Linked DNA regions of Geotalea uraniireducens. The protein of the gene in region 1 interacts with the protein of each later gene in a pairwise test. Links are inferred from orthologs where the notes say so. Each region holds a gene or a part of one and is shown in the gene's direction. Other genes may lie near its edges. The genes, in order: ftsZ and rlmN.

Region 1 (11,131 bases):
TACGGCCGGAATGGCCGAACATATTCTGCCGGCGCGGCTACCGGCTGACGTCTATCGCCATGCTCTCGAAACCGGCCTGATCGCCCACCGGGCGCTGGGGTGCGCCGGATACAGCCGGGTCGATCTGCTGGTTACCGCTGCGGGCGAGTGTTATGTCCTGGAAGTCAATACCCTGCCGGGGATGACGGCGCTCAGCCTGCTTCCCGAGATCGCTCAGGGGGCAGGAATCGGCTTCGAGGAACTGGTGGAACGGATTCTGCTGTCGGCGGCGCTGAAAATTAACAGCTAGGGCAATTCAAAACCGGGCGTCCTCGGCGCCCTTATGGAAACAATGCGCGATCTCCACGTCAAAACACGGCTGGCACCAGCACCATCCCGGAACAAGAACCGGGTCAAGCAGGAACGGAAGCCGATCAACTGGCGGCCATTCGTCACCTGGGCCAGTCGGGCAGTCTGTGGCGTGCTGGGGGTGGCGGCCGTCGGTGGCATCGGCTACGAGGCATACCGCCTCGTTTCCCGGACTACCTTCCTGAAACTGGAGACCGTCGAGGTGTCGCCGCTCCATCGTCTGAGCCGGAACGAAGTCATCACCGAGGCCGGGGTCCGGGCCGGCGATCCGATGCTCGGGCTGCAGCTGCGCCGGATCGGCGAGCAGCTGGCAAAGAATCCCTGGGTCAAACAGGTCAATGTCCGGCGCTATTTCCCCCACACGCTGGCCATCGAGGTGGTGGAGCGCCAGCCGGTAGCGATCGTCAACCTGGGGCTGCTCTATTACATGGACGCCCAAGGGGAAGTGTTCAAACCGCTGACGCAGGGGGACAGCCTCAACTTTCCGGTCATTACCGGTGTCAGCGAGGACGATCTGGCCCGGGATCCGGCCGGCACGAAGCAGACCCTTACCGCGGCGGCAGCATTGATGGATCTGCTCAGGAACGGCAAGGCGTTCAATTTGGCGGATGTATCGGAGATTCATACCGACAAGGGGTTCGGGTTCACGCTCTTCACCGCTGCCGGTGGCGTGCCGGTCCGGCTGGGAAATGACGGCTTCGAAGAGAAACTGGCCCGTTTTGCCAAGATCTACGGCGATCTCCAGGGAGCCTTGGCGGCGGTGGAATATATCGACCTCGACTACCATGACAAGATCATTGTGAAAAAGGGATAAACGGAGGGGGGAGCATGTCCGCAAGAAGAGACAATCTAATCGTAGGGCTCGACATCGGCACCACCAAGATTTGTGCAATCGTCGGCAATGTCACCGAGGACGGCATCGACATCGTCGGGATCGGCACCAGCCCGTCGCGCGGCATGCGCAAGGGGGTGGTGATCAATATCGAGAGCACCGTAGCCTCCATCAAGAAGGCGATCGAAGAGGCGGAACTGATGGCCGGCTGCGAGATTCGCTCGGTCTACGCCGGGATTGCCGGCGGGCACATCAAGGGGTTCAACTCCCAGGGGGTGATCGCCATCAAGAACCGGGAGGTGACCTCCGACGACGTAAAGCGGGTGATCGATGCCGCCAAGGCGATTGCCATCCCGATGGATCGCGAAGTGATTCACATCCTCCCCCAGGAATTCATCATCGACGATCAGGACGGCATCCGCGAGCCGCTCGGCATGAGCGGGGTGCGGCTCGAAGCGAAGGTGCACATCGTCACCGGCGCTGTGGCCAGTGCCCAGAACATTGTCAAAGCCTGCAATCGAGCCGGGCTCGACGTCGCCGACATCGTTCTCGAACAGCTGGCTTCCTCCGAATCGGTCCTCTCGGCCGACGAGAAAGAGCTGGGGGTGGCGCTGGTCGATATCGGCGGCGGGACCACCGACATCGCCATCTTTGTCGATGGCGCCATCAAGCATACGGCGGTGCTTTCCCTCGGCGGCAATCACCTGACCAACGATATTGCCGTCGGCTTGCGGACGCCGATGGCCGAGGCGGAGAAGATCAAGCAGAAATATGGCTGCTGTCTGACCTCCATCGTCGGCAAGGACGAAACGATCGAGGTGCCGAGCGTCGGCGGCCGCAAGCCGCGGGTCCTTTCCCGCCAGCTGCTGGCCGAGATTCTCGAGCCGCGGGTCGAGGAGATCTTCACCCTGGTTAACCGGGAGATCGTCAAGTCCGGTTTCGAGGATCTGATTGCCTCCGGGGTGGTGATCACCGGCGGTACCACCATCCTCGAAGGGATGCCGGAACTGGCCGAGCAGGTCTTCAACCTGCCGGTGCGGCGTGGGCTGCCGCAGCAGATCGGCGGGATCGTCGACGTGGTCAATTCCCCCGTCTATGCCACCGGGGTGGGGTTGGTGGTCTACGGGAGCAAGAATATCGGCATCCGCGAGTTTCCGACGGCGCAGACCGACGAGAACATGTTCCGTCGGGTGACGCGGCGGATGAAGGAATGGTTCGGCGAATTTTTCTAACTTACAATGCATCGGCTGCAGATAACCAAAAGGGGGTAGGGTATGTTCGAATTTGACGAAAGCATTGAGCAGGTTGCCAAGATCAAGGTCATCGGGGTTGGGGGGAGCGGCGGCAACGCGGTCAACACCATGATCGACTGCCAGATTCACGGCGTCGATTTCATCGTCGCCAACACCGACGTCCAGGCGCTGCGGAACTCCCAGTCGCCGACCAAGCTCCAGATCGGCCGGCAGCTGACCAAGGGGCTGGGGGCCGGCGCCGACCCGAACCGCGGCCGTGAGGCAGCCCTCGAAGACCGGGAGCAGTTGACCGAAATGCTCAAGGGTGCGGACATGATCTTCATTGCCGCCGGTATGGGGGGCGGTACTGGTACCGGCGCCGCGCCGGTGATCGCCGAAGCGGCCAAGGAAGTGGGCGCCCTGACGGTCGGCGTGGTGACTAAGCCGTTCAGCCGCGAAGGGAAACAGCGCCTCGCCAAGGCCGAAGAGGGGATTCGCGAGCTGAAGAAGCATGTCGATTCGCTGATCGTCATTCCGAACGACCGGCTGCTCGGGCTGGCCGGCAAGAGCATGTCGATCCTCGATGCGTTCAAGCCGTCCGACGATGTGCTGCGCCAGGCGGTACAGGGGATTTCCGACCTGATCACCACCAGCGGCCTCATCAACGTCGACTTCGCCGATGTCAAGGCGATCATGAGCGAACGCGGCATGGCGATGATGGGGATCGGCATGGCCAACGGCGACAACCGGGCCGTTGAGGCGGCGACCAAGGCCATTTCGAGCCCGCTCCTCGAAGAGATCGATATCTCCGGCGCCAAAGGGGTGCTGGTCAATATCTCCGGTTCGTCCTCGATGACCATGGATGAATTTGATGCCGCCAGCCGGATCATTCACGAGAAGGTCCACGAGGATGCCAATATCATCGTCGGTCTGGTGATTGACGAATCCCTCGGCGACAACATCAAGATTACCGCCATCGCCACCGGCTTCGGCGACCGGTTCGACCTCGAAAAAGGCCGGCAGGAGATGAAAAGCGTGACCGCCATTGCCGCCCGCCAGGAGCCGAAGCTGGAAGTACCGACCTTTATCCGCGAGCGGCAGCAGCGGGAAACAGGGGTGTCGCGACAGAAGGCGTTCTTTGCCGATGAAGAGGATCAGTACGATATCCCGACCTTCCTGCGGAAGTCTGTCGACTAACGAAACGACCCGTCCGGTTCTCCGCGGACCGGACCCCCTGTGCATGCTTTCATTGCCCGGCCTCCCTCTTACCCCCTCCCGGGGGGCCGGGTCTTTTTTTCCTCACCCCGGCCGTGAACCTCGTTCCGTGCCGCCGGTCCGGTTGCCTTTTCCCTTCCCTGAAACAGCCCGATCATGATACGTTTTCCCCATGTCGTGGAAAATCGTCGAAAAATACCGGCAGCTGCTCGCCCGGGAGCAGGGGGCGGTCCCGAAACGCCGCGGCGGTAAACTGACCGTCTGTCTCGTCTACCCGAACCGCTACCCGGTGGCGATGAGCAATCTCGGCTTCCAGACGGTTTACGCGCTGTTCAATGCCGAGCCCGACATCCTCTGCGAGCGGGCCTTTCTTCCCGATGCCGACGAATTGCGGGAATACCGGAAGGGAGGGACGCCGCTCCTCTCCCTCGAGTCGCAGCAGCCGCTCTCCTCCTTCGATCTGATCGCCTTTTCCGTCTCCTTTGAAAGCGACTATCTCCACCTGCCGCTGATCTTCTCCCTGGCCGGCATCCCGGCACGGAGCAGCGAGCGGGGCGCCAGCCAGCCGCTGGTCATCGCCGGGGGGGCGGCGCTGTTTCTCAATCCGGAACCGGTGGCCGACTTCCTCGATCTGATCTGCCTGGGCGAAGCCGAGACGATCTTCCCGCCGCTCTTCGAACTGCTGCGGCAGCAGGGAATGGACCGCCACGAGCTGCTGACCGCAGCCGGGCGGCTACCCGGCTGCTATATCCCGGCGGCCTATAACATCAGCTACGATGGTTTTCGGCTCGCCGACCGCAGCCGGCGCGACGGCTGCCCGGTCGAGGTCGACCGCTGTTTCCTGGCAGAGCCGGATCGGCGGCCGACGGTGTCGGAAGTCCTTACCCCCGATACGGAATTTTCCGACATGTACCTGGTCGAGGTTTCCCGGGGTTGCCCGCGCGGTTGCCGCTTCTGCGCCGCCGGCTTCATCTATCTTCCCTACCGGCAGCGGTCTCTCGCGGCGCTCGAGGAGGCGGCGACGGCTGGTCTGCAGCACCGGCAGAAGATCGGTCTCGTCGGGGCGGCGGTTTCCGATTACCGGGAGATCGGTGCCCTCTGCCGGCGAATCCTTGCCGAGGGGGGGAAGGTGTCGGTTTCTTCACTCCGGGTCGATCGGCTCGACGGCGAGATGATCGAGATGCTCAAGGCGAGCGGCCACAAGACCGTCGCACTGGCACCGGAGGGGGGGAGCCAGCGGCTGCGCGACCTGATCAACAAGAACCTGACCGAAGAGCAGATCCTGGCCGCCTGCGATCTCTTGATCGGTCACGATATCCTCAATTTGAAGCTCTACTTCATTATCGGCCTCCCGGGCGAAGCGATGGCCGATCTCGAGGAACTGGCCGGGCTAGTGGCAAAGATCCGTCATCGGGTGATCGAGGCGGCACGGAAGAACAAGCGGCTCGGCGAGATCGTGCTCTCGGTCAATCCGTTCGTTCCCAAACCCTTCACCCCGTTCCAGTGGTGCGGCATGGAGCCGGTCCCGTCTCTGGAGCGGAAGCTCAAATATCTCCACCAGGCGACGGGCAAACTCTCCAACGTCCGACTGCTGGCGGAGAGCCCGAAGGACGCCTGGCTCCAGGCGCTCCTCTCCAGGGGGGATCGCCGCCTGGCCGACTTCCTCTGCCGGGCGGCAGAACTCGGCAGCTGGAAACGGGCGGCCCGGGAATTCCCGCTGGATCTCAACGGCTTCGTTGAACGGACCATCCCCCTCGACGAGCCGCTCCCCTGGGACTTCATTGCCGGCGTTGACCACGACCGTCTCGTCAGGGAATACCGGAAGGCCTTTCCCGACCCGTCGTCCCCTGCCTGAATAGCCACATTCCCGAACTGTCGTCACCATTGAACCGTCCCCGTGCGCGTCGCCGCCTTCTGGTATACAAGCTTGCGCCGTCTTTCCCCCCTTTGTTACGATGCCTCCGTGGAGAGATCAATGGAGCTTTCTCCGTGAATTCTCCGAAAGGAAGGTGTGCAGTATGTTTGAAATCCTGGAAAATGAAATTCTCGCCCCCCAGCTGCATCGGCTGGTGGTGCGAGCGCCTCGGGTGGCGGCGGCACGGCAGGCCGGCCAGTTCGTCATCGTCAGGGCGGCAGCGGGGGAAGAACGGATTCCGCTGACCATTGGCGATGCCGATCCGGTCGCCGGGACGATCACCCTGTTCGTGCAGGCGGTCGGTTACTCGACCGGCCGGATCGTGGCGATTCCGGCCGGAGGGGCGCTGCGCGACGTGGCCGGGCCCCTCGGGGTGCCGACCCATATCGGCCAATGGGGTCGGGTTGCCTGTGTCGGCGGTGGTGTCGGGACGGCGGTACTCTACCCCCTGGCCAAGGCCCTAGCCGCGGCTGGCAACGAAGTGGTCACGCTCATCGGCGGGCGGGCGGCGCCCTATATCATTCTGCGGGACGAACTGGCAGTCTTCTCCCAGGAACTGGTAATCACCACCGAAGATGGCTCGCTGGGCCGGCAGGGGTTTGTCACTGCGCCTCTGGCGGAAATGATTGCCGATCCGGCCCGCCGGCCGGGGGCGGTTTTTGCGGTCGGTCCGGTGCCGATGATGAAGGCGGTGGCGGCGTTGACCCGACCCGCCGGGATCGAAACGGTAGTCAGCCTCAACCCGGTCATGATCGACGGCACTGGCATGTGTGGCGGCTGCCGGGTGGTAGTCGACGGTGAAGCGAAGTTCGCCTGTGTCGATGGTCCGGAGTTTGACGGACATCGGGTGGATTTTGACACCCTGAGCGACCGGCTGGCCACCTACCGGGAGATGGAAGCGGCCCACCGCTGCCGGTTGGCGGGAAAGGAGGCCGCATGACCGCTCCCTTGAGTGTCAAAGAGCAGTTGGCCATTCCGCGGGTGAAAATGGCGGAGCTTGACCCAGAACTGCGCCGGGCCGGTTTTGCTGAAGTGAACCGGGGGTTACGCCTGGAGGAGGCGTTACGCGAAGCCCAGCGCTGCATTCAGTGCAAGAGCCGGCCGTGCGTGCAGGGATGTCCAGTGGAGGTGGCGATTCCCGAGTTCATCGGTGCACTGGCCGAGAATGATTTGCCGGGCGCTGCTGCTATTCTCCGACGGGATAACGCTTTGCCGGCTGTCTGCGGCCGGGTCTGCCCGCAGGAGTCCCAGTGCGAGGCACAGTGTGTCCGGGGTATCAAGGGGGAAGCGGTTGCTATCGGCTATCTTGAGCGCTTTGTTGCCGACTGGGCGCTGGAGCATGGAGAACGGTCGCCGGTCGATGCCAATTCGTCGTCCGCCGGGCGGGCAGTGGCGGTGGTGGGATGCGGTCCCGCCGGCTTGACCGCTGCCGGCGAACTTGCCCGTAAAGGCCACCAGGTGACCATTTTCGAGGCGCTGCACGATACCGGTGGGGTGCTGCGCTACGGCATCCCGGAATTCCGGCTGCCGAAGACGATCATCGATGCCGAAGTGGCCGAACTTCAGGCCTTGGGCGTCAGGATTGAATGCAATGTGATCGTCGGCAAGACTCTGACCCTCGAGCAGTTGCGGGCCGAATATGATGCGGTGTTCGTTGCCAATGGCGCCGGCCTGCCGATGATGCTCGATATCCCTGGCGAAAATTTCAAGGGGGTGTATTCGGCCAACGAGTATCTAACCCGGGTGAATCTGATGGGGGCTGGCCGTGATAGCGCCGCAACGACACCGATTGTCATCGGCCGGCACGTGGCGGTGATCGGCGGCGGCAATACCGCCATGGATTGCGTCCGGACAGCGCGCCGGCTTGGCGCCGAGCGGGCGATGATTATTTATCGGCGGAGCGAGGCGGAGATGCCGGCTCGGCTTGAAGAGATCAAGCACGCCAAGGAAGAGGGGGTGGAATTCCTGATGCTGACCGCCCCGCTGGCCATCGGCGAAGACGGCAAAGGGTGGGTAGCGTCGCTTCGCTGCCAGCGGATGGAGTTGGGTGCCCCCGACGCTTCAGGGCGCTGCCGCCCGGTGGCGGTTGCTGGGGCCTTCTTTGACCTGCCGGTCGACGTGGTGATCAATGCTATCGGTACCCGGGCCAACCCGCTATTGACCGCCAGCGCCCCGGAGCTGGGACTCACCCGGTGGGGCAATATCCTTAGCGATGAACAGGGGGCAACGAACCTGACTGGGGTGTATGCCGGTGGTGATATCGTGCGGGGCGGGGCGACGGTGATCCTGGCCATGGGGGACGGCAAGCGTGCTGCCGCCGCCATTGACGATTACCTGGCCTCCCCTTAGCTTGGGCGGAAGGCTCATTCGTCGATAAAAAAAGCCGCGCTCCATGTGGAGGGCGGCTTTTTTTATGCGGGAAGCCGGTTTCAAGATGATTGCAAAGGGCTGACAGCGAAGTCAAAACATTGACCAATAGGTTTCAAAATGCCGTCTTCGCGTTAGCTTATTAGCTCTTTTCGGTAAGGGGGAGAAAATCTTTAGCCCCTTTTTCAAGAAAATGCTGCAGCGTTTGCCCGCTACTCCGCATGCCGAACCATTCCAGGCTGGCACACCGGTTGCACAAATAGCTGTGCGTGATGGAAGTAGTCGAATTATTGAGGAGATTTGCCTGATGTCGAACCCGGCGGTGGAAGCGATCGAGCTGCAACCCCAAAAGAGCAATGCCGATATCTATATGGCCGTGGCGCTGATCGGCGTCCTGGCACTGATGATCGTGCCGTTGCCAGCGGTGCTGCTCGATGTCTTCCTGGCCGGCAACATTACCGTCGCACTGGCGATTCTGCTTGTCGCCCTCTACACCCAGCAGCCGCTTGACTTTTCGGTGTTTCCGTCGGTGCTCCTGGTTACCACCCTCTATCGCCTGGCACTGAACATCGCCTCGACCCGGCTGATCCTGCTCCACGGCAACGAAGGGACCGATGCCGCTGGGCACGTCATCCGGGCATTCGGCCAGTTTGTCGTCGGCGGCAATTATGTGGTTGGGGCGGTCATCTTTCTGATCCTGGTGATCATTAACTTCGTGGTTATCACCAAGGGTGCTGGCCGGGTTGCCGAAGTCGCCGCCCGCTTCACCCTCGACGCCATGCCGGGGAAACAGATGGCGATCGACGCCGACCTTTCCTCGGGACTGATCAACGAGAAGGAGGCCCGCCGCCGCCGGTCGCGGGTTTCCCGGGAAGCCGATTTCTACGGCTCCATGGACGGTGCCAGCAAGTTCGTCCGCGGCGATGCCATTGCCGGCATCCTGATCATGCTGGTCAACATCATCGGCGGCTTCATCATCGGCGTCTGGCAGAATGGTATGCCGCTGGAAACGGCGCTTTCCAACTATACGCTGCTGACCATCGGCGAAGGGCTGGTGGCCCAGATTCCGGCAATCATCATCTCTACCGCGGCCGGCATCATCGTCACCCGCTCGGCCGATGAGAAGAACTTCGGTCACGAAATAACCGGCCAGTTCCTCAATTACCCGAAGGCCTTCTATGTTTCGGCCGGGGTGCTGTTCGCTTTCGGCCTGATTCCCGGCCTGCCCCACTTTGCCTTCTTCCTCCTCTCCGGCGCTGCCTACATGGGGGGACGAATGGCCAGGGAAAATGCCCAGGTGATGGACGAAGAGTTGGCGTTGCCGGCGCCTCAGGAAGCCGGCGAGGCCGGTGATCAGGCGGCGGCGATCCGTCCCCTCGACATGCTCGAACTGGAAGTCGGCTACGGACTGGTGCCGATGGTGGATGCGGCCCAGGAGGGGGAACTCTTGGAGCGGATCAGATCGATCCGGCGCCAGTTCGCCCAGAAGATGGGCTTCGTGGTGCCGCCGATCCATATCCACGACAACCTGCAGCTCAAACCCAATGAATACAACATCCTGATCCGCGGCGCCAAGGTCGGTGGCGGGGAGCTTGCCGGCCAGTACCTGGCGATGGATTCCGGGGCGGTCAGCGGCAGCGTTGACGGCGTCCGGACCACCGAACCGGTCTTTGGCCTGCCGGCGTTGTGGATCAGACCCGAGATGAAGGAACAGGCCCAGCTGTACGGCTATACAGTGGTCGACAGCACTACCATCATCGCCACTCACATCAGCGAGCTGATCAAGAAGCATTCCCATGAGATGGTTGGTCGGCAGGAGCTGCAGCAGCTGCTCGACAACCTGGCTTCCAGCTTCCCGAAGGTGGTTGAGGAACTGGTGCCGAACCTGCTCAACCTCGGTACCGTGCTGCGGGTGATCAAGAACCTCCTTCGCGAGGGGGTTTCGATCCGTGACCTGCGGACGATCATGGAAACACTGGCCGATTACGGGGGGCTGACCAAGGACCCCGACATGTTGACCGAGTTTGTCCGTCAGTCGCTTGGCCGCTATATCGTCGACCAGTACAAACGCGATGACGACACGCTCTGCATGATCAGTCTCGATCGCCGGGTGGAGGAAGTCATTGCCGAAGCAGTCCAGCCATCGGATCAGGGGAGCTATCTGGCGATTGAGCCGAACACCGCCCAGTTGATCCTGACCGGTATCCGCCAGGAGATGGAGAAATTCAACCAGTACGGGACCCACCCGGTGCTGCTTGCCTCCCCCTCGATCCGACGCCATGTGAAGAAGCTTGCCGAACGGTTCGTCCCCAATCTGGCGGTTTTGTCGCACAACGAGATTCCGTCCAACATCAAAATCCAATCGTTAGGGGTGGTAACGCTCAATGTTGGTTAAAACGTTCGAAGCGGTGGATATGTCGGAAGCCCTGAAACAGATCAAGGCGGAACTTGGTCCCGATGCCATGATTATCTCTTCGCGCAAGGAGCGGCGGGGAGGTTTCTTCGGTTTCTTCGGCAAACCAGTCATTCAGGTGACGGCGGCTCTTGAGGTCAAACCGCGGCAGCCGACGCCCAACCCCTACCGGGAGGCCCAGGAACAGCAGCTTTCCGCCAAGGAGATGCTGGAAAGCTCGATGTTGGCACCGCTCGCCCGGGAATTGAAAGATCTCCGGGATCGGGTCGAGCAGATGTCCCGTAAAGAGGCGGCCCAGGCTAAGGCTCAGATTCAGGAACAGAGCCGGCCGGAACCGGTTGCCGCCATGCCGCCGGTGGCCAAGGATCAGCCGCGGGATTTTGCGCCGAAGACGATCCAGCGCCAAGATCTTGAAGAGATGAAAAAATTGCTCTTCAAGACCCTGGCGGCCAAGGAAGGAAGCGAGACGGCGGAGTCAGCTCCCCCTGAGGCTGCCAGCGTCGAACGAAAAGAGACTGCCCCGGTGGAGGCCTCTGTTGAAAATGAGGGCACCAAGGTGCTTAACGGGGTCAAAAAGGCTCTTCGCTCGGTGGTGAACGAGCTGCATCGCAAAGGTCTGGAGCGGAGCGCCATCCGCGCCGTCATCGAGCAGCTGAAGCCGGAAACAAAAAAAGAGGGGACGATTGAGTCGATCCGGTCATTTCTTCCCCAGGCCTTCAAGAGTGTCATCAAGTGTGGCGGACCGTTGGCGCTGAAGAAAAACGGCCCGCGGATCATTGCCCTGGTGGGTCCCACCGGAGTCGGAAAAA
Region 2 (11,248 bases), 2.3 Mb from region 1 along the record:
TCGCCCGGATGTACTTCATCCTCCATTCCGACCATGAGTCCGGCAACGTGTCCGCCCACACCACCCACCTCGTTGCTTCGGCGCTGTCCGACGCCTACTATGCATACTCCGCCGGTCTGAACGGCCTGGCTGGCCCGCTCCACGGTCTGGCCAATCAGGAAGTGCTCGGCTGGATCATGGAATTCCAGAAAAAACTCGGCGAAGGCGTCGAGCCGACCAAGGAAAACGTCACCAAGGCGCTGTGGGACACCCTCAACGCCGGCCAGGTCGTTCCGGGTTACGGTCATGCCGTTCTCCGCAAGACCGACCCGCGTTACACCTCGCAGCGTGAGTTCTGCCTCAAGCATCTCCCGAACGACCCGCTCTTTAAACTGGTCAGCATGATCTTCGAAGTGGCCCCGGGCGTTCTGATGGAGCACGGCAAAGCCAAGAACCCCTGGCCGAACGTCGATGCCCAGTCTGGCGTCATCCAGTGGTACTATGGCGTTCGCGAGTGGGATTTCTACACTGTTCTGTTCGGTGTCGGCCGCGCCCTCGGCTGCATGGCCAACATCGTTTGGGACCGCGGTCTCGGTTATGCCATTGAGCGGCCGAAATCGGTCACGACCGCCATGCTCGAAAAATGGGCGGAAGAAGGCGGCCGGAAGTTCTAATGCCGTTAGGCGGGGGCATTTTGCCCCCGCTGCTTTATCCTGCCGGTACAATGAAAAATGGGGAGATGTCGAATACATCTCCCCATTTTTGCTGTTGGTCCCGTAATGGCAGTGCGGGCGATTCAGTCGAAGACCTGGGCGCTGAAAATGTAAATATCGGCGCCTTCTTGCCAGTCATCCCGTTTGAGCCCGGCCTTGAGGCAGGTCTGGCCCAGGAAGGTCAAACGGTCCCAGCCATATTCCACTGCAACCTGCGGAAGCAGGACGCCCCTGCAATGGTTCTTTTCCAAGTATATCCCGTGGATGCCCACCTCTATTTCATCGATGGAGGAAATTTTTTCCAATGGGCTCAATACGGAAATTTCCAGGGTGAAATTGTCGAGATCTGCCGTTTTCATCGGGTAGAATCGTGGGTCGCGGGTCGCGGCCGCTATGGCCATTTCCTGGACGGTCTGGTACAGTGGCTTGTCGGTAACGAAACTGCCGATGCAGCCGCGCAGCGTCCCGTCCTGCTTCAGGGTCACAAAGCACCCGCGGCAGGCCCGCAGGCCGGAGCCGGGGTCGGCAACCGGCGGGATGGCCCGTTCTCCGATATAATGAATAATTGTTTCTCTGGCAACGGTGATTAGGGTTTCTTGCTCTTGTTTTGTCAGGTTTGTAGTCACGTGCCGCTCCGACGTTAAAATGTTGACCGTAAACAAGTATACTCATTTACCGCATGGTGACAAGGCGGAGCGTTCAATTCAGCTGCAGAGGAGGCCTTATGGCGAAGCGATACAAAGTTCTCATTGGCGGTGCATGGACTGGAGACAACTGTCCGGGGATCGATGTCATCAACCCCTTTGACGACTCGGTGATCGGAGTGGTCCCCGAGGCATCCCTCACCGATGTCGAAGAGGCGATTGTCGCCGCGCAGGCGGGGTTCGCGGCGATGGCCGCATTGCCGGCCCATCGCCGGGCTGAAATTCTTACCCGAACTTCGGAACTAATTTTACGGGATCGGGAGGAGATTGCCGAGATCATTGCCCGGGAGGCTGGTAAGTCGTGGAAATTCGCCTTGGGTGAGGCCGACCGCAGTGCGGAGACCTTTGCCTTTGCTGCCATCGAGGCGCGGAGCACCCACGGTGAACTGGTGCCGATGGATGCCTCGCCGGTCTCCGCCGGCCGCTTCGGCTTCTATCTCCGGACCCCTATCGGCATCATTGGTGCAATCACGCCGTTCAATTTCCCGTTGAACCTGGTTGCCCACAAGGTAGCGCCGGCAATTGCCGCCGGCAATTCGGTAATCCTTAAGCCGGCCACCAAAACGCCGCTTTCGTCAATCAAGCTGGCAGAGCTGATGGAGGAGGCCGGCCTGCCTGCCGGCGCCCTCAATGTCGTGATCGGCAGCGGTCGGGTGGTGGGTAACCGCCTGGTCGAAGATGACCGGCTGGCGATGATCACCTTTACCGGCAGCCCGCCGGTCGGTGTCGAGATCAAGTCTCGCAGCGGGTTGAAGCGGGTAACGCTGGAGCTGGGCTCCAATTCGCCCACCATTATTGATGCCGATGCGGACATCGATGCCGCCGTTGCCCGGTGCGTCGTGGGCAGCTTTGCCAATTCGGGACAGGTCTGCATCTCGGTACAGCGGATTTTTGTCCACCAGAGCCGTTACGACGAGTTTCTGCAGAAATTTGTCGCGGCAACCGGCAAGCTGAAAGTCGGTGATCCGATGGACAAGCAATCCGATATCGGACCGATGATTTCCAGGGAGGAACTCGACAGGATCGTCGGCTGGCTGGATGAAGCCAAGTCTCTCGGGGCCAAGGTCGAGACCGGTGGCACGGTTATCGGCAACTGTCTGACACCGACGGTGCTCAGCGGTGTAACTCCGTCGATGAAGGTTGTCTGTTCCGAAGTGTTCGCCCCGATCGTTACCGTGATGTCCTGCGAGACGTTCGAGCAGGCCCTTGAAATGGCGGACGACTCGGTGTACGGCCTCCAGGCTGGGGTCTACACCAACGACATCAACAAGGCATTCCAGGCGATCAGGCGCCTTGATGTGGGTGGGGTGATCATCAACGACATCCCGACCTTCCGTGTCGACCACATGCCGTATGGCGGCAATAAGCAGAGTGGTCTCGGCCGGGAAGGGGTGCGTTATGCGATGGAAGAAATGACGAATATCAAAATGGTCTGCTTCAATCTCTAAAATGCTCTGACAATGTCTAAAGTTTGGATTGTAACTTGTTGATTTGGCTGGACAAAAATGGTTGGTAGTCAAATTAAAAAAGTCTTGACTTTATTTCTAAAGGTAGTATATTTCGCATCTGTTGTGTTTGAAAACCATGCGCTTTGCGCGAGAATGACAATCACAAAAGAAAAGAGGTGAGAACGTCGATGAAAAAACTGCTTTCCCTGACCCTGTGTCTTGCTCTGGCCGTGGCTTTCGCCGCTGGCTGCAAGAAGAAAGAAGAAGCTCCGGCTCCTGCTCCGGCTGAACAGGCTGCTCCGGCTCCTGCCCAGGCTCCGATGAGCTCCGCTACGGCTGCTCCGGCTGCTCCGGCTGAGCAAGCTCCGGCTGCTCCGGCTGAGAAGAAGTAATTTCGATTATTTCTTCGCGAATGAAAGGGCCCACAGGTTAAGATCTGTGGGCTTTTTTTTTGCCTTTTGCCAAATTGGGTTGACAACCGTTCGGCTACATGCTATCTGAGACGGTCATTTTACTATGAGCGATGCGGAGGTAGTCATGGAAAGAACGTTTGCGATTATCAAGCCCGATGCAGTGGAAAGAAATATAATCGGCAAAATCCTGGAAAAGGTCGAAGGCGCGGGGTTCCGGGTCGTCGGTATGAAGAAAATCCAGCTCTCCAAAGCTGAGGCTGAAGGGTTCTACTACGTGCACAGCGAGCGGCCGTTTTTCAATGACCTGTGCACCTTCATGTCACGGAGCCCGGTGGTGGTACTCGCCCTGGAGCGCGAGAACGCCATTGCCAAATGGCGCGAGGTGATGGGAGCGACCAATCCGGCCAATGCCGATGCCGACACGATCCGCAAGGAATTTGGTCTGAGCATCGAAGAGAATACCGTTCACGGCTCCGATTCGCCGGAATCGGCGGCCTTCGAGATTCCGTACTTCTTCAGCCAGCTCGAACTTCTCTAGCATTATTCGTTGAGTGACGGAAAAGCCCTTCCTGCGAAGGGCTTTTTTTATAATTTATCAGGCAGCATGACTATGAAAGTTGATGTAAAAGGGCTGAGCTTCGAAGAACTCGAGGAGTTGCTGCGCGGGAAGGGGAAAGAGCGATACCGGGCGCGGCAGCTCTTTAAGTGGCTCTACCAGAAGGATGCGGCAACGTTTGCCGAAATGACCGATCTGGCCAAGGACTTACGCCGCGAGCTCGAGGAGACGGCTTTTATCAGCCAGCTTACCCCCCTGGCCGTTGAGATGTCCCGGGACGGCACCCGGAAATACCTGTTCCAGCTTGACGACGGCAATGCGGTGGAGTCGGTGCTTATTCCCGAAGAAGACCGGAATACCCTCTGCATTTCGAGCCAGGTCGGCTGTGCCATGGCCTGCGCGTTCTGTCTGACCGGGACTTTTAATCTAACCCGCAACCTGACTGCGGCCGAGATCGTCAACCAGGTCTGTGCGGTAAAGCGGGAAGTCCCGGTGCGGAATATCGTCTTCATGGGGATGGGCGAGCCGCTGGGGAATCTCGATAACGTCATTCGGGCGCTGAAAATCCTCACCCATGACGACGGCCTGCAGTTCTCGTCGCGACGGGTGACGGTCTCGACTTCGGGGCTGGTCCCGGAAATGGAACGCCTCGGGCGGGAAGTTACCGTGAACCTGGCGGTGTCATTGAATGCGACGACCGACGCGGTACGCAACCAGCTGATGCCGGTCAACCGGCTCTATCCGCTTGCGGACCTGCTGGCGGCCTGTCGGCGCTTTCCCCTGCCGTCCCGGCGCAAGATCACCATCGAGTATGTGCTGATCAGAGGGCTTAACGATACGCTGGAGGATGCCAAGCGGCTGGTTAAGCTCTTGAGTGGCATTCCTAACAAGATCAACCTGATTCCGTTCAATGAGCACGAGGGGTGTGATTACCGGGCACCGGAGCAGGCAAGCATCGACCAGTTTCACAGTTATCTGCTGGCGAAGCATTTTACGGTCATTACCCGTTCGAGCCGCGGCGGTGATATCTCCGCGGCCTGCGGGCAGCTCAAAGGGAAGCTGGACCGGCAGCGGGCCGCCGGAGAGTCCCCGGCAGAGTGATCGGTTGTTTATCTGAGCGATTGTAGTGAAAGGAGCTGGCATGAGTGAGCTGGTAATTGGCGTCTTCGGCGGCAGTGGCCTTTACGAGATGGAGGGGATGAGCGATATCCGGCGCGTCACCATGGATACGCCGTTCGGTGCCCCTTCCGACGAATATATCACCGGGATTCTCGACGGGGTGAAAATGGTGTTTCTCCCCCGGCATGGCCGTGGCCATCGCCTCTTGCCGTCGGAGGTCAACTATCGGGCCAACATCTATGGGATGAAGAAGCTCGGGGTGAGCCGGATCATTTCGGTGTCGGCCGTCGGTAGCATGAAAGAGGAAATCGCCCCTGGCCACATTGTCATTCCCGATCAATTCATTGATCGCACCAACGCCACGCGGTGCAACACGTTCTTCGGTAACGGGATCGTGGCCCACGTCCAGTTTGCCGACCCTGTCTGCGCCGACCTGTCCGGCTGTCTGTACGAGGCTGCCCTGGCGTCGGGTGCCGTCGTGCACCGGGGCGGCACGTACATCTGCATGGAAGGTCCCGCCTTCTCGACCAGGGCCGAATCGAACATGTACCGTTCTTTCGGGGTGTCGGTCATCGGCATGACCAATATCCCCGAAGCCAAGCTGGCGCGCGAAGCGGAAATCTGCTACGGTGTGATCGCCCTGGCCACCGACTACGACTGCTGGCACGAGGCTCACGACGATGTCTCGGTGGATGCGATCCTGACGATCATCAAGAACAATGTGACTATGGCCAAGAGCATTATCCGCAATGCCGTCGGTCGGATTGTCGCCGAGCGGGACTGTCCCTGCGCCTCTGCCCTCCAGTACGCCGTTATCACCGACCGGAATGCGATTCCGGCCGAAGTGAAGGACCGGCTCGACCTGATCGTCGGCACGTATCTGTAAGCGTCTCTATAAAGGAAGAACAGCCATGAGTATTCTCGTTGTCGGTTCAGTAGCGTTCGATTCGGTGGAAACCCCCTTTGGTCAGGTGGACAATGTCCTGGGAGGCTCCGCAACCTACTTTTCCACCTCGGCAAGCTTTTTCACCGATGTCAACTTGGTGGCGGTTGTCGGTGCCGATTTTCCCGAGGAGGATGTCCGGTTTCTGGCGGGGCGCAACATCGATCTGCGCGGCCTGGCACGGGTGCCGGGCAAGACCTTTCACTGGAAAGGGAAATACGGCTATGATCTGAACGAGGCCCAGACCCTGGAGACCCACCTGAACGTCTTTGAATCGTTCAAGCCGCAAATTCCGGTCGAATATCGCGAGACGGAGTTCCTCTTCCTCGCTAATATCGACCCCGAACTGCAGATGGATGTCCTGAAGCAGGTGGGACGGCCGCGGGTAATTGCCTGCGATACCATGAATTTCTGGATTTCTTCCAAGCCCGAAGCGCTGAAACAGGTGATTGCCCTGGTCGATATCCTGATCATCAACGAAGGGGAGGCCCGCCAACTGACCAAGGAAGTCAATCTGGTCAAGGCGGCCCGCCAGCTGCTGGCCCTGGGGGTCAAGACGCTGGTGATCAAGCGGGGCGAATACGGGGTGCTGATGTTCAGCGGCGAAACCGTCTTTGCCGTTCCCGCCTACCCGCTGGAGGACGTTTTCGATCCCACCGGGGCGGGGGATACCTTTGCCGGCGGTTTCATGGGCTATCTGGCCAATACCGGCGACATGTCGGAAGCGGGGATCAGGCAGGCGATCATTTTCGGCAGTGTGATGGCTTCGTTCAATGTGGAGGATTTCAGCCTCGAGCGGATGAAACGCCTTACCTACCCTGAGATCGAAGAGCGGTACCGTAGCTTCAAGGCCCTTACTCAATTCGAGGAGCTGCCGGCGCTGAAAGGCCGGCCAACGGGCGAGTAGCGGCCGGCCGCGTTGACAAGGGGCGGCAAATCTGTTACGTTTCCCGGTGGATACGGCGTGTACTCTCCCGGTTGGCGGGGCTTGACGTTATGGCGGCCGGTGCCGGGAACCCAAATGACCAGAGGTGGCTATTGTGAGACGTCTGTCGGCGCTGTTCGGCATTGCACTTTTCCTGTTCACAGCTGCCTGTGCCTTTGACGATTCCGCCAAGAAGCAGGCGTCATATCATTTCCAGATGGGAGTCTCCTATCTGGGGGAAAATGATCCCACCCGGGCGCTCATCGAGCTGACCGAAGCGGAAAAGCTGACGCCCGACGATCCGACCCTGTTGAACTCCCTGGGCCTCGCCTACTATTACAAAAAACGGTACGATCTTGCCGAAAAGGCATATCTGCGGGCGATTGAGCTGAATCCGGCCTATTCCGAGGCCCGGAACAACCTTGGCGTCAATTACATGGATATGCAGCGCTGGGACGATGCCATCACCCAGTTCAAGGTCGTCTCGGCGGATCTCTTTTTTCTCCACCACGAAGATGCCCGGATCAATCTCGGCCTGGCGTATCTCGGCAAAGGCGATTACCCCCAGTCTTTCGACATCCTGCGGCAAGCGGTCGAGGCCAGCCCGCAGAACGTCATTGCCCGGGTGGCGCTCGGCCGGGTCTACTTTGCCACGGGAAAGACCGACCAGGCCATCGATGAGTATCAGAAGGCCGTGGCCATCGCCAAGAACTATCAGAACGCCCATTACTACCTGGCACTGGCATATCTCAAAAAGAAAGATTACATTGCCGCCGCCAATTCTTTCAAAGAGGCAATCAAGCTTGCCCCTGATTCTGAAAAGGGGCGTCTGTCCCGTGAATACCTGGAATCGATGAAATGAGAGGCCTGCGTGGTTGAGTCAGCTACCGTCGAGTCGGGAAAAGAGACTGTCGGCGGGCTGTTGTCCGCCGCCCGCCAAGCCCGGGAAGTGACCCTGGATGAAGTCGCCCGTGCTACCCGAATCGGGAAAATCTACCTGATTTCCCTTGAGGCCGATGCATTCGACAAGCTTCCCAGCCCCGCCTATGTGAAAGGGTTCCTCCGTGTCTATGCCGCCTATCTCGGTCTGGATCCCGATCGCCTGGTGGCGATGTACGAAACTTCTCTCAAGCCGGCCGTTGCCGTGGCCGATGAACCGCGGCCGGCGGATCCCCGCGAGCCCCGCACGATCGGGACGCCCCGCAACCGGTGGACAATCCCGTTGGTATTGCTGGTGCTTGTTTTCTTTTCCGCCTACCTCTTCCGTGATCGGGACGAAGAGCGGGTGCGGAAAGCCCCTGCCGTGGCCCCGGCGGTACGTCCTGTGCCGCTACCGACCCCTGTCCAGCCTCGGGTCAGTTCTGCCGTAGCCCCTGCCGTGTCGGCGCCGGCCCAGGCGACAGAACCGGCAGCGCAGCCGGCGGATGCTGCCACTCCCGCCCCTGCCGCATCGGGAGTTGTGCTCAGGCTCAAGGTCAATCAGGATTGCTGGTTGAACATTACCATCGATGGTGCGGTTTCCCAACAGTACGATCTCAAGGCAGGAGATTTGATCGAGTGGAAAGGCGAACGGTTTTTCTCTCTTGACCTCGGCAATGCCGGTGGGGTCGAAGCGGAACTCAACGGGAAAGCGCTGCCCTCTTTCGGCGCAGCCGGCCAGACGGCTCATGTCCTGCTCAATGCCGAGGGGGTCGAGGAGCAGTAACTGTCGGCAGTTTACGGATATTCTTTGCGAGGGAGATTCTTAATGCATCTTGCACGCTGCAGAAAATGCGGAAGAGTGATGAAAAGCGAACGGATTGACGCCTATCGGGTCAAACTGGTCTGTAGTTGTGGTTTTTCCGATTTCCGGACTGTTACCGAGAAAGTGAAAACCGTCAATCCCTTCCACCAGAAAGCGAGTTTCACCCCCCTGCTGGAAAGCGAGCGGGGCAAGATGGTGCTGACGATGCAAAAGGCCGACCGCGAGCATCTGGAGATCATCTCGCTCGAGGAGATCAGCATGCTGGTTTCCGCCGATTTCGAGCTGCCGGACGTATTGCAGAGTGTCACGCGGAAAGTGGCCGAACAGCTCAAGGTGAGCGTTTGCAGCGTCTATCTCCGTGACGGCGATGAAGTAGTCCTTGCCGCGACCTCCGGTTTCGATCCCTCGTTCATCGGCAAGATTCGGATCAGGCTCGGCGAGGGGATTACCGGCATCGTGGCCAAGGACGGACAGTACATTTCCCTCAGTCATGCGTCGCAGGATCCCCGTTACAAGTATTTCCCCGAGTTGCATGAGGAAAAGTACAATTCGATGCTGTCGTTCCCGATCGGGGACAAAAAAGAAGTCTACGGGGTCATCAATCTTAACAGCACCTCGATTCGCTCGTTTCAGGAGGACGAGATCTATTTCGTCTCCATTATCGCCAACCTGATTCTGACAGCGATCAAACTCCGGGAGCGCGTGGCTTCAGAGAAGAAATTGTCCTGAGGAAACCGGCTTGACAGAGGGGGATGCCATGCTAGACTCCAAGAGGGTGAAATACTGGCGTTATGTGGGGAAATTCATTGATCGAACAGTTAAAAAAACGTATCCTTGTCGTGGACGATGAGGAAAATGCCCGGATCGGTCTTTCGAAGCTCTTGGAGCGCGAGGGATTCGAGGTTGAAAGTGTTTCTAACGGATACGAGGCACTCAATTATCTGATGCAGCGGGATGTCAATGTCATAGTTACTGACATCAATATGCCTGAGATGAACGGCATTACTTTTCTGAAAGAGTTGAACAAGAATTTTCCGCAGAGCAATGTCATCATGATAACCGCCTATGGTGGCGTTGATTCTTACATTGAAGCAATGAATCTCGGTGCCTTCGAATACATTAACAAACCGGTGAAGATCGACGAACTCAAGTCGATCTTGAAGAAGATCTTCAATGGCAACTATCATTAAGCCTGTCAAGGGGGAATGAAATGAAGACGTTCAGTACGATTGTGTTTCCGACCGACTTTTCTGAAAATTCGGAGTATGCGTTTGATTATGCCCTGACCCTTGCCAAACAGTTTAGTGCCCGACTGGTGGTGATTCATGTCATTAACGAGCCGGTCGACTTGCGCGGCTTCTACGTGCCGCATGTCTCGTTCGAGAAGCTCGAAGAGGAGATCGTTTCGGCCGCGGAAAAAATGATGGATAAGTTTTGCCGGACCAAGATCAAGGACTATACGAATTATACCAGTACGATCGTCTCGGGGATTCCCTATGATGAGATCCTCAAGAAGGCGACGGAGGAGAACGCGTCCCTGATCGTCATGGGTACCCACGGCAGAAAAGGGATCGATCATTTCCTGTTCGGCAGCACGGCCGAGCGGGTGGTGCGGAGTGCCACCTGTCCGGTGATGTCCGTGCGGCCGCCTGAGGCCTGATTACCGGCTCTGTTTTCAGAGCGAACAAAGGGCAGCGAAAGCTGCCCTTTGTTTTTGGCTGTGATGACCTCGGCGAGGTGCCGTGTAATGGGGGGAGCGAATTCGGCTAATGCGTATGGAGTCACCAGTAACTGAATCGACAGCAAGCAAGGGGACGATCCTGATTGTGGATGACGAGCGGGTCATCCTCGACCTGACGTCGATCGTCCTCAGAAACCGCGGCTATACGATTTATACGGCGGGGGACGCTATCAGCGGCATGAGGGAGTTGGAAGAGTACCAACCCCAGTTGGTGCTGCTCGACTACATGATGCCGGTAGTTGACGGTTTGACGGCGCTCAAGGAAATCAGACAGCGCTTTCCCGATACCTACGTAATCGTCTTCACCGGCAAGGGGAACGAGGAGATTGCCGTCGAGTTGATGAAGGCGGGGGCCTCCGATTACATTCTCAAACCGTTCAATAATCAGGACCTGATCGAGCGGATCGAGAATGTGCTCCGGATCAGGGCGGTGGAGCTGAAGAACCGGGAACTTCTCGAAGAACGGGAACGCCTGTTGTCGGAGATCGAGGAGTGGAACCGGCAGTTGGAGGCACGAGTCCTCGAAAAGACCGAGGCGCTCCAGCGGGCCCAGCAGGAGATCGTCCAGTCGGAAAAACTTGCCTCTCTCGGCTATCTTTCCGCCGGGATGGCTCACGAAATCCGTAACCCTCTCAACTCTATCACCCTCTTTGCCCAACTCCTCAAGAGCGGGCTCGACGATCCGGAACGACTCGAATACATCGACAAGATTCTCAAGGAGGTCGATCGGATCGACGATATCATGCGCAAGCTCCTCGACGCCTCGAAGCGGCCGCGGTTCCAGTTGAGCGAAGTCCGCATCGACAAGGTCATTGAGGCGACCCTTGAAGTGTTCAAACCCCAGACCACCCTTTATCACATTGCGGTCCGGCGCGAGTTCACGCGGATTCCGCCGCCTTTCCAGGCCGATTCCGCCGAGATCGAACAGATTTTCACCAATCTGTTCCTCAATGCGATCCATGA

Evidence for each region.
Region 2: the proteins of ftsZ (region 1) and rlmN interact in binary tests that used the Escherichia coli proteins (3 or more experiments, as listed by UniProt). The link is inferred for Geotalea uraniireducens from one-to-one orthologs.

The regions. Positions count from the first base shown.
Region 1 is NZ_AP027151.1:3,671,204-3,682,334, reverse strand. Bases 1,708-4,531 are described here. They hold ftsZ (cell division protein FtsZ), read left to right. Parts: upstream 1,708-2,454; coding sequence 2,455-3,609; downstream 3,610-4,531. Other genes in these bases: QMN23_RS17175 (radical SAM protein), read left to right, coding at 3,800-4,531; ftsA (cell division protein FtsA), read left to right, coding at 1,708-2,412. Also shown: QMN23_RS17195 (D-alanine--D-alanine ligase), read left to right, coding at 1-289; QMN23_RS17190 (cell division protein FtsQ/DivIB), read left to right, coding at 332-1,162; more of ftsA, read left to right, coding at 1,177-1,707; more of QMN23_RS17175, read left to right, coding at 4,532-5,482; QMN23_RS17170 (sulfide/dihydroorotate dehydrogenase-like FAD/NAD-binding protein), read left to right, coding at 5,646-6,482; gltA (NADPH-dependent glutamate synthase), read left to right, coding at 6,479-7,891; flagellar biosynthesis protein FlhA, read left to right, coding at 8,217-10,304; flagellar biosynthesis protein FlhF, read left to right, coding at 10,294-11,131. UniProt on the Escherichia coli protein: Essential cell division protein that forms a contractile ring structure (Z ring) at the future cell division site. The regulation of the ring assembly controls the timing and the location of cell division.
Region 2 is NZ_AP027151.1:1,376,472-1,387,719, forward strand. The notes cover bases 2,947-5,887. They hold rlmN (23S rRNA (adenine(2503)-C(2))-methyltransferase RlmN), read left to right. Parts: upstream 2,947-3,861; coding sequence 3,862-4,914; downstream 4,915-5,887. Other genes in these bases: ndk (nucleoside-diphosphate kinase), read left to right, coding at 3,382-3,795; mtnP (S-methyl-5'-thioadenosine phosphorylase), read left to right, coding at 4,955-5,818; QMN23_RS06390 (PfkB family carbohydrate kinase), read left to right, coding at 5,844-5,887. Also shown: QMN23_RS06360 (citrate (Si)-synthase), read left to right, coding at 1-653; amrA (AmmeMemoRadiSam system protein A), read right to left, coding at 776-1,354; QMN23_RS06370 (aldehyde dehydrogenase family protein), read left to right, coding at 1,417-2,844; more of QMN23_RS06390, read left to right, coding at 5,888-6,782; QMN23_RS06395 (tetratricopeptide repeat protein), read left to right, coding at 6,916-7,662; QMN23_RS06400 (helix-turn-helix domain-containing protein), read left to right, coding at 7,672-8,505; QMN23_RS06405 (GAF domain-containing protein), read left to right, coding at 8,584-9,273; QMN23_RS06410 (response regulator), read left to right, coding at 9,336-9,734; QMN23_RS06415 (universal stress protein), read left to right, coding at 9,755-10,204; QMN23_RS06420 (hybrid sensor histidine kinase/response regulator), read left to right, coding at 10,314-11,248.